One region of the Paenibacillus sp. p3-SID867 genome, then DNA from elsewhere that is predicted to be linked to it. Evidence: a T-box and tRNA genes for the amino acid it is inferred to sense, from the RefSeq annotation. Region 1 holds a T-box; the other holds one or more tRNA genes.
What was found. A T-box is a leader RNA that pairs with one kind of tRNA and senses whether it is charged. The one in region 1 lies ahead of M4D81_RS32275 (valine--tRNA ligase), so its partner is inferred to be a tRNA-Val.
Positions count from the first base shown of each region.

Region 2: it encodes a tRNA-Val, which carries the amino acid that the T-box ahead of M4D81_RS32275 (valine--tRNA ligase) is inferred to sense. The anticodon was not compared.

Region 1 is NZ_JAMBDM010000030.1:19,046-27,282, forward strand. Features, by position in the region: gene hemB (porphobilinogen synthase) at 1-896, shown strand, start outside; gene hemL (glutamate-1-semialdehyde 2,1-aminomutase) at 933-2,228, shown strand; gene M4D81_RS32265 (RluA family pseudouridine synthase) at 2,225-3,133, shown strand; gene M4D81_RS32270 (LysM peptidoglycan-binding domain-containing protein) at 3,297-4,658, shown strand; T-box leader at 4,912-5,211, shown strand; gene M4D81_RS32275 (valine--tRNA ligase) at 5,323-7,992, shown strand; gene M4D81_RS32280 (bifunctional folylpolyglutamate synthase/dihydrofolate synthase) at 8,001-8,237, shown strand, end outside.
Region 2 is NZ_JAMBDM010000001.1:307,377-315,613, forward strand. Features, by position in the region: gene M4D81_RS01475 (DUF1292 domain-containing protein) at 1-138, opposite strand, end outside; gene M4D81_RS01480 (copper amine oxidase) at 233-787, opposite strand; gene M4D81_RS01485 (MBL fold metallo-hydrolase) at 1,039-1,776, shown strand; gene M4D81_RS01490 (DUF3892 domain-containing protein) at 1,839-2,072, shown strand; gene M4D81_RS01495 (GNAT family N-acetyltransferase) at 2,163-2,606, opposite strand; gene M4D81_RS01500 (hypothetical protein) at 2,957-3,220, opposite strand; tRNA gene M4D81_RS01505 (tRNA-Val) at 3,356-3,428, shown strand; gene M4D81_RS01510 (cyclic lactone autoinducer peptide) at 3,753-3,893, opposite strand; gene M4D81_RS01515 (accessory gene regulator ArgB-like protein) at 3,877-4,419, opposite strand; gene M4D81_RS01520 (hypothetical protein) at 4,355-5,038, opposite strand; gene M4D81_RS01525 (hypothetical protein) at 6,098-7,732, opposite strand; gene M4D81_RS01530 (ABC transporter ATP-binding protein) at 7,734-8,237, opposite strand, start outside.

The DNA of each region.
Region 1 (8,237 bases):
TCTTCGTGACCTATGGCAGTGGTGTGAAATCGGAGATTTCCTCCATGCCAGGCGTCTATCATTTTTCGCTTGATACCTTACAAGAGGAAGTAGACGAAATCGTAAGTCTAGGCATTCCTGCTGTGCTCCTGTTCGGAATTCCCGAGACGAAAGACAGCGTGGGCACATCCGGTTTTGCGGATGACGGGATAGTCCAAGAGGCTACCCGTCTCATCAAGTCGTGGCATCCCGATCTTTTGGTGATTGCTGATACGTGTCTGTGCGAATTTACCGACCACGGCCACTGCGGTATGGTGCATACCTTTGAGCGTGACGGCCACACCTGCGGCGATGTATTAAACGACGAGTCGCTGGAACTGCTCGTTCGTACAGCGGTTTCCCAGGCCAAAGCTGGAGCCGACATAATTGCACCTTCGAATATGATGGACGGTTTTGTCCAAGCCATTCGCTCTGGTCTTGATGAAGCCGGATTTTATAACGTGCCGATCATGTCTTACTCCGTTAAGTACGCTTCAGCCTTTTACGGACCCTTCCGTGAGGCTGCCGATTCCGCTCCGCAATTCGGCGACCGCAAAACATATCAGATGGATCCGGCTAATGTAAGAGAGGCGCTTCGCGAGGCGGAGACGGACGTGCTGGAAGGCGCCGATATGCTGATGGTGAAACCGGCTATGGCCTACCTTGATGTTGTCCGATTGCTGAGAGACCAGTTTGATCTGCCGATTGTTGCATACAACGTGAGTGGTGAGTATTCCATGATTAAAGCGGCTGCTCAGCAGGGATGGATCAGTGAGCAGGCGATTGTGATGGAGCTGCTGACCGGGATGAAGCGTGCCGGCGCGGACATTATCATTACGTATTTCTCGAAGGACGCAGCACGCTGGATGCGCAGCTAGTAACCATTAACGATGAAAGAGTTAGGAGTGCATACGATGAGCCAAGATTTGCGAAAAGAAGATTTGTCGCGTTCTGCTTTTGAAGAAGCGAAGTTATATATTCCCGGCGGTGTTAACAGCCCGGTACGTGCGTTTAAGTCTGTTGGACTAACTCCGATTTATATCGATCGCGGAGAAGGCAGCCGGGTATATGATATCGATGGCAACAGCTTTATCGATTATGTCGGTTCCTGGGGGCCGCTGATTATGGGTCACGCGCATCCTGAGGTTGTTGAAGCGCTTCAGGAGACAGCTGCCAAGGGGACCAGCTTCGGTGCTCCAACCCTATTAGAAACGAAGATGGCGAAGCTCGTCTGTGAACGCGTGCCGTCGATCGAGGTCGTGCGGATGGTGAATTCCGGTACGGAAGCAACCATGAGTGCTATCCGTCTAGCGCGCGGTTATACAGGACGCAGCAAAATCATTAAATTCGAGGGCTCCTATCATGGCCACGCCGACAGTCTTCTGATCAAAGCGGGATCGGGCATCGCAACGCTTGGACTTCCTGATAGCCCGGGTGTGCCTGAAAGCGTTGCTTCCAACACCATTGCGGTTCCTTATAACGATCTGGAATCGGTACAGCTTGCCTTTGAGCGGTTCGGCGAAGAGATTGCAGCCGTTATTGTTGAGCCCGTGGCAGGCAATATGGGCGTGGTCCCTCCGCAGCCGGGATTCCTGGAAGGTCTTCGCAAGGTCACTTCTGATTATGGCAGCGTGCTTATTTTTGACGAGGTGATGACGGGATTCCGCGTTGATCTGAACTGTGCGCAAGGACGTTATGGCGTTACACCGGATTTGACATGCTTGGGCAAGGTGATTGGCGGCGGTCTGCCAGTCGGTGCCTATGGAGGCAAGCGTGAGCTGATGGATCAGATTGCCCCGGCAGGACCGATCTATCAAGCAGGAACGTTAAGCGGTAATCCGCTCGCCATGGCGGCTGGTTACACGACCCTGAACCTGCTGACGCCTGCCGTCTATGAACAGCTCGAGGAGCGGGGAGCCCGCCTTCAGGCAGGATTTGAGCGTAACGCTCAGGAATTCGGTATCCCGCTTACGATTAACCGGATCGGCTCCATGGTATGTCCTTTCTTCACGAATATGCCGGTCGTCAATTTCGATACGGCCAAGACTAGTGATCTGGATCGTTTCCGCCGTTATTTTGCAGCGATGGTCCAAGAGGGAGTCAGCGTACCTCCTTCCCAGTTCGAGGGCATGTTTATCTCGGGCGCTCATACGGTAGAAGATATCGATGCTACCATTGAAGCCAACTACATCGCCTTCAAAAGCCTATGAGTTACGGGGGGAATTGGAGCAAACGCGGCGAATGGCTGGAGATAACGCCGGGCAAGGCGCTATTGAGTCTGCCGGATCGGAACGAAGCGGCTGCCAAGTGGCTTATGGAAACGGTCGGTATGCCCGAGAAGCTGTATCGTAAGCTTCGTCATGAACAGGGGATACAATGGAGAGGGGATCGGCTTCGGCTGGTCCTTTTTCCTTACCGGGATTACGGCATCGAACCGAGATGGCAGGAGCTTGATGTATTGTATGAGGATGATTTCTGCCTGGTCGCTAACAAACCGGCCGGTATGGCGGTCCATCCGGACAACGAGAGCCGCGAGACGACCCTGAATCATGTGGTTGCCGCATATTACGAAGCCGAAGGCATCCATACGGCAGTCCGGCATATTCATCGGCTGGATAAGGATACAACAGGTCCCGTGCTGTACGCCAAGAATGAATATGCGCAGCTAAAGCTTGACGAGGACATGCGGGAGAAGAAGATCGTCCGGATATACGCGGCTATCGTTCAGGGGAGGGTCTCTCAGGATCTGAAGAGAATCGATCTGCCGATAGGCAAAGACCGCTATCATTCAAGCCGTCGGAGAGTTTCATTAACCGGGCAGGCTGCAATCACGCATATTCGATCATCCGAGGTGTATCCGAAAGCCAGCCTGCTGCAAATTCGACTGGAAACCGGCCGGACGCATCAGATCCGGGTGCATCTAAGTCATATGGGACACCCGCTTCTGGGAGATTCCTTATACGGAGGATCAGGGGCGTTTCCGCGCCAAGCGCTGCATGGCGAACGTCTGCTATTTACTCATCCTTTCTCGGGCGAGGATATTGAGGTGAATGCACCCTGGCCTCTGGATATGTTGGAGTTAAGAGAACGAATCATAGAGACATCGGACCGGTAAGAAAATTTGCAAGATCCTGAATGAACCTGTAAGTTTCAAGCACAATTCGCAAAAAAGTCATGCTCTCCTATTTTCGGCATATAGATAAATTGAGTGGCAAAACTTAGGCTCATGCCGTGATAACAGATCACGGATAGTATATGCCAAAAAGGAGGACATTCCCGTGTTTGACCAGTCCTACGGATTGCGGTTCGATATTTACGAGCGTATTAATTTAACGGAAGATTTGCCGGGAATCGAAGAATTGGAAGAGGCGGAGTTGATCCCGCATATTCAGGTAATCAGTCAGCAGGACCAGGCTACGCTTCGGGGTCATCTGCTTCTTGCAGGCCTGTATAAAGGTGACACCGAAGCAGGAGAGACGGAGCCGCTCGAACACTGGATCCCGGTTGAAATCACGGTACCGATGAACCGGGTATCATCATTGGATGACATCGCGGTCGAGATCGAGAATTTTGACGTGGATTTGTTATCCAAACGCAGCTTGAACATTACAGGGGTTCTGTCGCTCAAAGGAATTCAGGCGGCGGCTCCGGGAGCCCGCGACCAAGTATGGGCCAATGAGGAATTCACAGTGGTACATGCTCCTGAAGCGACTGATTTGTATTCGAACGGGGAGCAGCAGTTCGCAGCCAACCCGTACGACCAGCTTCATGGCAGCGGAACTCATCCAGACGCTAACTCGACTTCGCCTTCTTACTTCAACGAGGCTCAGACCAGAGCTCAAGAGTCCGGGACGGATGCGCGCACACAGCAGTATCTGGCATCCTGGGCGCAGTATGAGAACCAAACACGGGATTCACAGGACTCAGCAGACAGCACCATTAGCATTTCTAAACCGTCTGAAGTCCGGGATACGGTCGAATATGCCTTACATAATGAGACGGAAGCTCAGGCAGCTGAGTCGTCGATTCCAAGTGTATGGCAATTCGAACGGGCTGCGGTCCAGCCCGAGCCGGAGCAAGAAGATTCAGCAGCCAGTTTCCCTGGTGTCATTGAGCGTAAGGGTGAAGAAGTGGATGCCGTTCCGGTACTGGAATCACCGGAAACGGAGGAAGTGCAGCCTGTTTTCGCTGAGGAAGAATTCCCTTCGGAGGATATGGATGATATAACGGAAGAGGTTTCCATTAAAGCCGAAGAGGTTCCGACCAAGCCCGAGTTAAAGGTGGCCTTCAACACGAAGAACAGCAGCACAACCAGCGCATCGGGCGTAGGCTTCTCTTCGTTGCTTCAATCGAGCAGAACGGTTCAGGATCAGGATCAAGCCGCTCGGGACGAGGAAGAAGAGACGGAGGAATTGGTTGACTCCGCAACGGCCGAGGACGTGGAGTGGAAGAGTCTGTTCCTGGGTAACCGCCATGAGGAAACGCCTTTCCGCAAGGTCCGGATGTGCATTGTGCAGCGTGAGGAGACACTCGACGTGATTGCCGAGCGTTATCAACTGACGCCGCGAGAGCTTTTGTTATATAACCGCATGTCCGAGCAGAATGTGGAAGAAGGCCAGGTATTATACATTCCCCAGTAATCAGCGGAGGAAGCGATCGCGTTAGAACAAGCAGGTCAAGGTAGGATATCCTTGGCCTGTTTTTGTGTATGGCCGGGAATAGATTAGAAGAAGAGGGGAATCGGACGAGCCGGGGCTTCTTTATTACAATGTATTAGAATTATTTTGGATCGACAGGTATGATGTCTAAATCGTTCGGAAACACTCAAAATATTGACTATATGCAACAACCACGGTATATTTGAATAGTATATGTACAGGTATTCCTAAAGCTAGAACAACGTTGAACGGGAAGAGTAGGAAGGTATGGCCTTCAGAGAGCGGAATTGCTATCAAGCGCTGTGAGATTCCGCAGGAACCAGCTTGCCGAAGTCGCCCCGGAGTTGCGGACTTGAGATAGAGTAGGGATCGATCGCTACCCTGGTTAGAGTTCGCCGGCCGCAGCCGTTATCTGCGTAAAGTGTCGTGCTTGATCGTTTGCCTTTCACGTTCTTCATGGGAGGATACGATTCATGATTGATTATAAGCACGAAACAAAGGTGGTACCGCGAGAGAACAGTCTTTCGTCCTTTGAGGACGAAAGGCTTTTTTTGTTTCACGCAAACATGGATATCCATGTCCACGCCCAGAGGCTAAAACATTACGGGTTGGCAAAACTGATTAACAGTATCGGAGGTACGAAAATATGGATCAAAAACTAAACCAATCCCAGTTAGACATGCCGACGACGTATGATCCGAAGGCAGCCGAACAAAAATGGTATCCGTACTGGAAGGAAGGCGGCTTCTTTGAAGCTGGCAAACGACCGGACGCGGAGCCGTATACGATTGTTATTCCTCCACCAAACGTTACGGGAATGCTTCACATCGGCCATGCCCTTGATTTTACGCTGCAGGATATCCTGATTCGCGTAAAGCGGATGCAGGGTTTTGATGCGTTGTGGTTGCCGGGCTCTGACCATGCAGGCATCGCCACGCAAACCAAGGTTGAGCAGAAGCTTCGCGAAGAAGGCGTTACCCGCTACGATCTGGGACGTGAAAAATTTCTGGAGAAAGTGTGGGAATGGAAGGATCTGTATGCGAATACGATCCGTGACCAATGGTCCAAGATCGGCCTGTCTCTCGATTACTCCAGAGAGCGTTTCACGCTCGATGAGGGGTTGTCAGAAGCGGTTCGGGAAGTATTCGTCAAGCTCTATGATAAGGGGCTTATATATCGCGGCAAACGCATTATCAACTGGGACCCGGCTGCTCGCACGGCTTTGTCCGATATCGAAGTGGAGTACAAAGAGGTCAACGGCCATTTGTACCACTTGCAATACCCGCTGAAAGACGGCAGCGGCTCCATTACCGTAGCAACCACCCGTCCGGAGACCATGCTGGGTGATACGGCGGTAGCCGTTCATCCGGAAGATGAGCGCTATAAAGACATGATCGGCAAGACATTGGTCCTGCCTATTGTCGGCCGAGAAATTCCGGTTATTGCCGATGAGTACGTGGAGAAGGATTTCGGCAGCGGAGCGGTTAAAATTACGCCGGCCCATGATCCGAATGACTTCGAAATGGGTCTGAGACATGATCTGCCACAAATCACCGTGATGGATGAATCCGGGACGATGAATGAATTTGCCGGCAAGTACCAGGGGCTTGACCGAGCAGAATGCCGCAAGCAGATCGTAAGCGACATGAAGGAATCGGGCGTGCTGCTTCGTATCGAAGATCATGTTCATCAGGTTGGCCATAGCGAAAGATCCGGCGCCGTTGTCGAGCCGTATCTGTCGACGCAGTGGTTCGTTAAGATGCAGCCGCTTGCGGAAGCAGCCGTTACTGCGCAGAAATCCGGCAAGGGCGTAAATTTCGTGCCTGACCGGTTCGAGAGAACCTACCTGCATTGGATGGAGAATGTGCGCGATTGGTGCATCTCCCGTCAATTGTGGTGGGGCCACCGGATTCCGGCCTGGTATTCCGAATCCACGGGCGAAGTGGTTGTTGCCATGAATGAAGAGGAAGCGCGCGCGAAGCTTGGCAAGGACGATCTGAGACAGGATGAGGATGTGCTGGATACCTGGTTCAGCTCGGCATTGTGGCCGTTCTCGACCATGGGCTGGCCGAATCTGGACAGTGAGGATTTCAAACGTTATTATCCGACAAGCGTTCTCGTAACGGGTTATGATATTATTCCGTTCTGGGTTTCGCGGATGATTTTCCAAGGGCTTGAATTTACGGATCAAATGCCGTTCAAAGATACGCTTATCCATGGTCTGGTTCGGGATAGCGAAGGCCGCAAGATGTCCAAGTCGCTCGGCAATGGTATCGATCCGCTCGAGGTTATTGAACAGTATGGCGCAGATGCCATGCGTTATATGATATCGACCGGCAGTACGCCGGGTCAGGATCTTCGATTCCGCTGGGAACGTGTGGAACAAGCGCGTAACTTCGCGAACAAGATCTGGAATGCGTCACGTTTTGCGCTCATGAATCTGGAGGGCTTCACGGCGGCGGATATCGACATTTCCGGAGAGCTGGGAACGGCCGACCGTTGGATTTTGCATCGTCTGAACGAAACTTCCCGAGACATTACGCGTCTAATTGATGCCTACGAATTTGGCGAAACCGGTCGACTGCTCTACAATTTCATCTGGGATGATCTGTGTGACTGGTATATTGAATTTGCTAAGCTGTCCCTGTACGGCGAGGATCAAGCGGCCAAGAAAAAGACGCAGTCGGTGCTTGCCTATGTGCTGGACCGCACGATGCGCTTGATCCACCCGTTCATGCCGTTCATTTCCGAAGAGATCTGGCAGCATTTGCCGCATGAAGGCGAGACGGTGATGTTGGCTTCATGGCCGACCTATGATGAGGCATTTGAGAATGCGGAAGCCGTTACCGAAATGAACCTGCTGATGGATGTCATCCGTGCTGTACGTAACATCCGGGCGGAAGTAAACGTACCGATGAGCAAAAAAGTAGAACTCCAGTTGAAGCCGGTAAGCGAGCAAATTGCTGGCATCATCGATCGCAATGCGGATTATATTCGCCGCTTCTGCAACACGTCGGAGTATCAATCCTCCCTTGCGCTTGAGGCGCCGGATAAGGCGATGACCGCCGTGGTAACAGGTGTTGAAATGTATCTGCCGCTTGCCGGGTTGATCGATATCGCTCAGGAGATCACGCGTCTGGAAAAGGAAATTCAGCACTTGAACAGCGAAGTCGAGCGTGTGGAGAAGAAGCTGAACAATCCTGGTTTCGTATCGAAAGCACCTGAAAAGGTGATTGAAGAAGAACGGGCGAAGCTTGCGGATTACTCGGACAAACGCAATAAAGTGATTGCGCGCATCGAAGAACTGAGAGGCTAAAGGGCAAAATGAATCTGGACCAGAAGGTGAGAACGATGGTTGATCATTCGGCAGCTGCAGTGGCAGCTCCGTTCCATACCTATGAGGAAGCGGTAGCTTGGATCAACGGGCTGATTCCGTTTGGAATCCGCCCGGGCATGGATAGAATTCAGCGATTGATGGAGCTGCTCGGCCATCCGGAGCGGCGGTTAAAATTTATTCACGTGGCCGGAACGAATGGGAAAGGCTCCACATGCGCTTTTTTA
Region 2 (8,237 bases), on a different contig from region 1:
TGTCTCCACAAGAACCATCTCTACTTCTTTTCCTTCTTCATCCGTCAATGTCAGCACAAACTCTTCATGTTCGTGGTCGTGGTCATGATCGTGACCGCAGCCGCAAGCATCTCCGTGTTCATGTTTGTGTTCACTCATTGAAAAAACCTCACTTCGGTTAAATTATCATACTTTCGTATCGTATCACGGATAGCTTCTTCAGGTCAATTTCTGCCAAGTGCCTTAGGGCCCCTTAATTTAGGGCAGTAATCACTTTCTCCGCAACTTTCACAAAACCGTCCTCCGATTTGACTTTTACATAAAAGCCCACCGAGTATTTTCCCGCCGTTTTGAAATCATATGTGAAATCGTAGGTTCGGAACCAGAAGTTATCCTTGCGGTCCTTTACTTCCTGGGATTGGATGTCCTTGATATTGCCCGAAGGATCCTCAATCGCTACTTTCACGGAATGAATATCGTTGTTTAAGCTGTCAACCTGGCTAAAAACATTGAATTTCAGCTTCCCCTTGTTCACGTTGCCGAATACAGTATCTCCTTTAAACAGAAAAATATGCACGTTCGGCTTGATGACTTGAACTTGTCCATTCGCGGGATTCCAATCCACAGCGCCGTCAAATTCCCGAACCGGCACATACGTTTTGCCATCAATTAAATATCCGCCATCCTTCAATTCATGACCGTTCAGCCAGACACGGACACGCTCATTAACGGAATCTGCAAACAAAAGGGTGCTGCCACCCATTAAAGAGAGCACTAGCATACATGCCATCACTTTTTTCCATTTCATAATAATCATTTCCCTCCATTGGCTCATCTTGTTGTTATATGTGTATACTACATGTCAAAAAACAAGTTGCGGACAATTTTGCACTTTGTGGTAAAATTTTTTCCTCGTGCGTAACGATTGGTCCTATCACGAATTATAATGCATTTCGGCCCCGATTCGATCATATAATCCGTGTAAATCAACGTGGAATTCGTTAAAATATACATTAGCATACGGGGACTACACATCATATCATCAGGAGGTTTCATCCATTGACACTAAAATTGCAAATGCTTGGCACCGGCAGTGCGTTTGCCAAGAACTACTATAACAATAACGCACTGGTCCAAGACGGGAATTTCACACTTCTCATTGACTGCGGCATCACCGCTCCAATGGCACTTCATCAGCTGAATAAGACCTTTAACGATATGGATGCTGTGCTTATCACTCACATTCATGCTGACCATGTAGGCGGACTTGAGGAGCTGGCTTTTATTATGAAAATGAAATACAACCGTAAGCTCCCACTCTATATTGCCGAGACGCTGGTGGAACCGATATGGGAGCACACCCTCAAAGGCGGTTTATATCAACAGGGACATATCTCCTCCCTGCATGATGTATTTGACGTACACCCTCTGAAACCGGGAGTGAAGACCCATATTTCATCCGGCATCTCGGTAGAACTGATTCATACGCAGCATATTCCCGGCAAGGACAGCTATTCGCTTTATCTGAATGATCGGATTTTTTACAGTGCTGACATGGTATTCGACCCTATACTGCTCAACCAATTGGTGAATGAGCGGGATTGTGAAGTGATTCTGCATGAATGTCAGCTGCAAGGCCCTGGCGAGGTTCATACGACACTGGATGAGCTGCTTAGCCTACCACAAGAAATTCAGGAGCGCACCTATCTCATGCATTACAGCGATGAGGTCGAAGCTTTCATTGGCAAGACCGGCATCATGGAATTTGTGGAGCAGCAGCGGGTATACGAATGGTAGTTCAGTATAGATGAATAGTTTATGAGGTTTCCCGGGAACACTAAAACCGGGAGGCGATTCATATGGATAATAGACAACAAGAAGTCGTAGGCGTACGTAAAAACGGAGATGGCGACATCATCGAACTTAAGCTGGATAACGGCAGTGTCGTTGACTGCAAGACAGCGCAACAAATGGCCAAGAATAAAGAAATCAAAAACCTGAACGTATTCCGTGGACGTGACGGAGACGAACATCTTCGCTCCAATGCGGATGGCGATCCAAGCAACAACCTGGACAATTTGCCAAACTTTTAAAATCATGACTAAAAAGACCTCGAGTCGATACTCGAGGTCTTTTCTTTTAAACAGTGAGGATCTCATTAGCACCTTAATATGGTAAGAAGCCTACAGTTCCTTTTTCATACGAACGTGGGGAATGCCCGCATCATCAAACGGCTCGTCCGAAATGGTCTCATACCCAAGCTTGCGATAAAATGCCTCCGCTTGCACCTGTGCATCCAGTACAGAATACTGCAGCTTCAATTCACGCGCCTGCGCTTCCAATGCCATCATCAGCACACGCCCTATCCCTTTGGAGCGGAATGGCTTACGCACTGCAATTCGCTGCATTTTGGCGGAATCCTTATTGTAATAGGTGATACGTCCGGTTGCCGCGTATTGACCTTCCGATTTGATCAGGACATGAAACGCATCGGATTCCAGACGATCGTACTCATCGATCTCCAGGTCAATCGGCACCTTCTGTTCAAGCACGAAAACATCCTTCCGGATATCCAGCGCCTGCTGCAATTGCTCTTCGGTTGATACATTTATGATTTCTGCTGCCATTTCAACACCTCTTTATGTAGAATCAATTCTAGTGATATCGCAGATCGAGATATTATACAAAATAATCGTTTTCCTGTATAGTATAAGCTAACGTTTTCTTGAAAGGAGCATGGCCTTTATGGGCATGGGAGCCACGATATTTTGGGCTGTTATCATCTCAGTCGTCATCATCTACCCTATCTTTTGGGCGATTAAAAAAGGTTATTCCCGCAAATGGGATGAGGAATAGCATCGGCCGTTTTACAGCAAACCGCCAGCCTGCAAGCCGACGGTTTGCTCTGCTCGTTGTTCGAGCAATGGATACAGACATTATTACGACTGATCTGTTACGGATTCGTTGCTGCACCCCTTTATGGTTGGAGATCACGTAATGTGTCCACCGAATCCATCGGCGGTACCGGCTCCAGTGCCCCGCTTCCCTGCTTGGAATACACGTCCTGATCTACAGAACGGCCGTAAACATCGAGCATTACGGGCGCTGCTGATCCATGGAGCGGCTCCAGCTGCACCGACGTTCTCTCCGGGATACTGCAACCGCTGCCCAGTACAGTTACCCCCAGCAACGAGAGCACCAGTCCGGCTCGTTTGAAATGATGGGATTTCCCACCTGCCATACCATTCACGCTCCTCCACTGGCAAATACATGCTGTATTTAGTCTGAACCGGAATGTGATTTTTTATAACGAGAAAACCATTGACAGTCGCATTGTCTGCTGGTAATATATGAATTACCTTTTTAAATATTTCATGATCTGTTAGCTCAGCTGGGAGAGCACTATCTTGACAGGGTAGGGGTCAGTGGTTCGAGCCCACTACAGATCATAACCGTAAACCCTTGATGCCATTGGCATCAAGGGTTTTTTCTTTTTTCCTTCTTTAGATTAGCTAGCTGAATTTCACCCAAAGGGGACGAATTGGGGGGACAAAGTCGGGTTTCCCCGTCTCCAGGTACGTTGCCCGGATCCACTGATCCCGAATGTTGTGTATCTTTATCGAAGATCAACGACACCATTCCAGGCTTGACTTCCACTTATCCATACAAAAAAACCGGTACCCAGAAAGGTGCCGGAAATCATAACCTACATATTCATCTTTATTTATACCATTATCTTTAAGTACCCCAGTCCCCTTACGAAGGATCAAGACTTACTTTAACAGTTCTTCCGGCGTCTCTCCGCTGTATACAAAAACGGGACTTGCAGTATTAACTACAAAAACAGCTACCAACGTCAGAGCAGATGCGATAAACGAAAACAACCGATGTCTAATCCTATGGATCCATAACATGAGCTTGTCCTCCTTTCCAGCGTATTAAACTGATAGCCTGGGCCAAAAATATGACAGCCAATGTTGGGGACTGGAGTCCAAAGTTAAATATCACGATGAAACAGCTAATCAAGCGAAGTTTTGCGTAATGCTTCCTCGATATTCGGGACTGCTTCTCAATTCGGCTGGGAGCGAACAGCATCACCAGCGACAGACTGAGAGCAGTAATTACGAGAATGCCTGCATTCCCCATATCCGCAAAAGACACCAGAGTGAATAGCGCTGTCGTGAATGCAATACAGCCTGCCCCCGTCTTAAGATGATATCCTCCGGAAAATTGCCTTAGTACCGCAAAACCCACCAAGGCTATCACAGCCTGCTTCATGTTACCTGTAAAAATAGAGATAAGCAGCGTGAAGACCACAATACACAATACGTTTAAAATGATGGTGATCGCATGTTTCAGAACAGAAACAGAGGACTTATGGTCGGGTACCTGGCGTTTGATCCCCTCCGCTATCCGCTTTGACAAGCCTTCTATGATCATAAGATTCCCGCTCCTCTGTATTGATGGCATAATACAAGAAGATTCCAAATGTTATTCCAAAGAAGAGAAGGTGCAGCCATAAACGATTAAGGTAAAATAGAATTGCAATTAATATCAACACCACGATAATCAACGTGATCAATAGAACATGTTCAAATTTAATGCGCAGCTTTTCCAGATCGTACTTAAACCCAATACCAAACCTGTACATAATCCAGGATATCAATAGTCCTGTCGCACCTGAGAGGATTTGAAGAATATAACCATTGGCATGATCGGTCTGAATGGAGTCGATCGATCCGAATATCGTTGTCAGATATGCCGTTTGAATTAACGCATAAAACATATAACCCAGAATGGTGCAGATCGCCGACCAGATAACCGGGATCTTAATAATGGCTGAAAATAAGAAAACGAAGATCAGCACGGTGATGAGAGGGGCTAGAAAATCCAATTGAAGTTCGTTGCGCATGATAAAACTTTGTAAGTTGGCAAGGATCATGACAATCAACGCCTGCCCTATGTACTCTGTCGTCTTGAATCTAAGCAATGTCATGATTAGCGAATAAATAGCCAGTGTTTCAAATGTTGAAAACAACATAAACCAAATAACTTCCATTCAAAGCTTTCCTCCCTACACCATAAGAAATGGTTAAATGTGTACTACGCCACTTCTCGATTTATCCTGATTACACTGATGGTTATAACGTCCATAAATAAACGGTATACCGACAGACCCTCAGTTTCTATCGAGTCGTCCTAAATGATGCATGTTCTTGAGGTCAATTCCGATGGCGCCTGCCACTTCTTATATGTCTGGAAACTGTGATGGAAAATGTAAAAACATTAACGTCGTTTATGTCTCCGGTTTGGCCAAAAATTCTAAAAAAGAACAGCTTAGAACTTCGTATACACCAAAACGAATTAAATCGCTGACGTTCAATCCATATACCAAACGAAAATTAAGCACTAGTTATCAAGAATCCACGACCTTGCGAAAATGACTAAGCCAGAATAAACTCAGTTCCTACTATATTAACATCCTGACATCATCTAAGTTGATTATATAAGGCCCGGAGGGCATAACAACAGGTAATTAAATACATAAGTGGGGGAATCCATCATGGATCTATGAAGTGAAGGGTGAAATAGGAAGTTTATTTGCTATATCTCTATTATATACGAACCTACGTTCCTGTTCAACCGTTTACAATCTAAAAAATGAAAGAAAAGGCATCCATCTCGGTTGCCCTTCCCTTCCACCAACCCATTAAGAGATGGGTACCGATTCTTGTTAGCAGATACGTTTTTGTGTATGTTAATAATACACTGAAAATGCAGCATATAAGGAGAATAGGACATTGCGAATTAAGATTAGGATATGCTTAATCGTTCTATTACTAACATTCGGACCACATACAACCTACGGGGAAGACAACAGCTCGCTCAACCAAGAAACAATAAATCGATTACGGGAAACCTATAATCTGGAAGCACCCGGGCCTCCATCCATGCTATCCGGGTGGAGCGAAGGAGACTGGGGAATTAGCCTTGATCCTTCCTCTCTGCCCGATCTAATTCACATAACCCTGCACCCGGTATGGTTCTTTACCCGGCAATTTTATCCTCTTAGCGTAACCCGCTTCATCTTCCCCTGCTCTTCCTGTCATTCCCCGATTCACTTATACAGCTTGGTCCATGCCAAACCATTCGCAACGAGCAGCATGAGGATATATGCTAACATGCCATAGGGAATCGTGCTGCTTGCATAATGCAAACCCCATAATCCGCCCACTACAATAAAGAATAGCAGCACCCACCAGCCGTCTTTCTGCTGAGCCATATTAAACGCCTGAGAGAACGGTGGAGTGCGCAGAATTGCCTTGGCTGATAAAGGAATCAACACCAAGCCGGTAAGGAATACGATGAGAACATCCGGGATAATCCGGCTTCCGAACAGAATCAGGAATATGACCGCATTCACAGTGAAGAGCGGCAGGAACATTTTGACCGCAAAAGCCTTTAACGCCCCTTTGTATAATGGATTCATGCTTGGCATCGGGGCTGCGCCAAACAGCCAGAAGGCTTTGGGCTTGCCGGAGAATTTCAGCATCATAACGACCGTTACAATCATAATGAGCATCGTGTGCAGTACATAGTACGACGATCCCTTGCTGATTTCGGCCAATGAGGAGTTGCGGATTGTGGAGACAAAAAATAAATAAGGCAGTAACACGGACAATCCGAGTGTTGGATACACTTTAAGCTTAAACTCTCTCTCATTCTTCAGCATGCTGGCAGATAATCGAAAACAAGCCTGCTCCGTGCGCGACCGGCATACCAATTTGGCCAAGAATCTGTCCAAGCGCCCGCGCTCCCGCCCTTTTCCCGCTTCGCTGTGAGCCAGCTTCTCCAGATGCTGCTCGAAAGAAGGAATATAACGGACATAAACGATCATAAGCACAATCGGTACGAGTACAGCCAGCAACGAGAGTACGGTCAGCCACCCGCTCCCCTCGCCAAACAACCACTCATACGGAGCCGCAAACCACACTGGCGGAAGCAGAATCTGCCACCAGGCCGGCGTAAATACAAAATTGAAATCAATCAGATCAAAGGAACGGATCACAAACTGATAGCCAATGGCCAGCGCGGCGGAAAGTCCAATCTGTACATAATTGATCAGATCCTTCAGTTTCTCTCCATCCCAATACTTAAGCAGCAACAGATAAACCAAGGAAGTGCTCACCAGAATGAGCATATTCATCAGAATTAACTCCAGGATATAGATCAGAAAGAACAGCACGCCATGCTTGATCAATCCTACGACCAGTGAGCCTGCTGAGAGCGCCCCGGTAAGCAGCAGCAAGTAAATTCCAGCATGAATCGATCTCGCCAACCCGACCGTACGACCGTCGATCGGCTTTGTCATCAAAATGCTGCGGTCGCGAACATCAAGCAGCACGGAAGAGAAATCTGAAATCATGGAGCTCATGATCAAGAACATGAGGATCGCAGACAGGATGCTCATCGGCATTAAATATTCCGGATCGCTCCAGAACACAAACGGCGTTAGGACAAGCCCGATTAAGCCGTACAGCCAGAGGGAGCTGACAAACAGGTTCTTGTCCTGCTCTTCTTCTTTCTTCCTGTTGCTTGAAGATAATATGACAGGTGCACGCCTCGAATCCATCAGCAATTTGACATGGAGGATCCGGCGCAGGGTTGCATAGTCGACACCCATTCTCGAAATAATTCCCTGAAAGCGATCCAGTATCTTCAGCATTCGAAACGATGATTCCGATCCCCCCATATCAACTTCCCTCCCGAACGATCGATACGAACCGTTCCGCAATACGGGCATGGTCATGGAACCCCGTCAGCTGATTAAACACTTCTTCCAGGGACCCCTCATGAGAATGCTGTTGTAATTCTTTGAACGTTCCGTCCGCCACTACCCGGCTGTCAGCAAGCAGGATGATCCGGCTGCTGATTTTCTCAACGACGTCCATAATATGTGAGGAATAAAAAATCGTCTTGCCCTGGGCCGAGAGCTGAGCCAATACTTCCTTGACCACCATCACGCTGTTCGCATCCAGCCCGCTTAAGGGTTCATCCAGAAACAACAGATCAGGGTCATGCAGCAGGCTCGAGATCAGCAGCACCTTTTGCCGCATTCCTTTTGAAAACGTAGCGATCCGGGAGTGATAGGCCTTTTCCATGTCAAAACATTCCATCAATTGCTTCGCCTTATCATCCGCTGCATCATATGTAAGTCCGTACAACTCGCCTATAAAGGTCAAATACTCGGCAGCCGT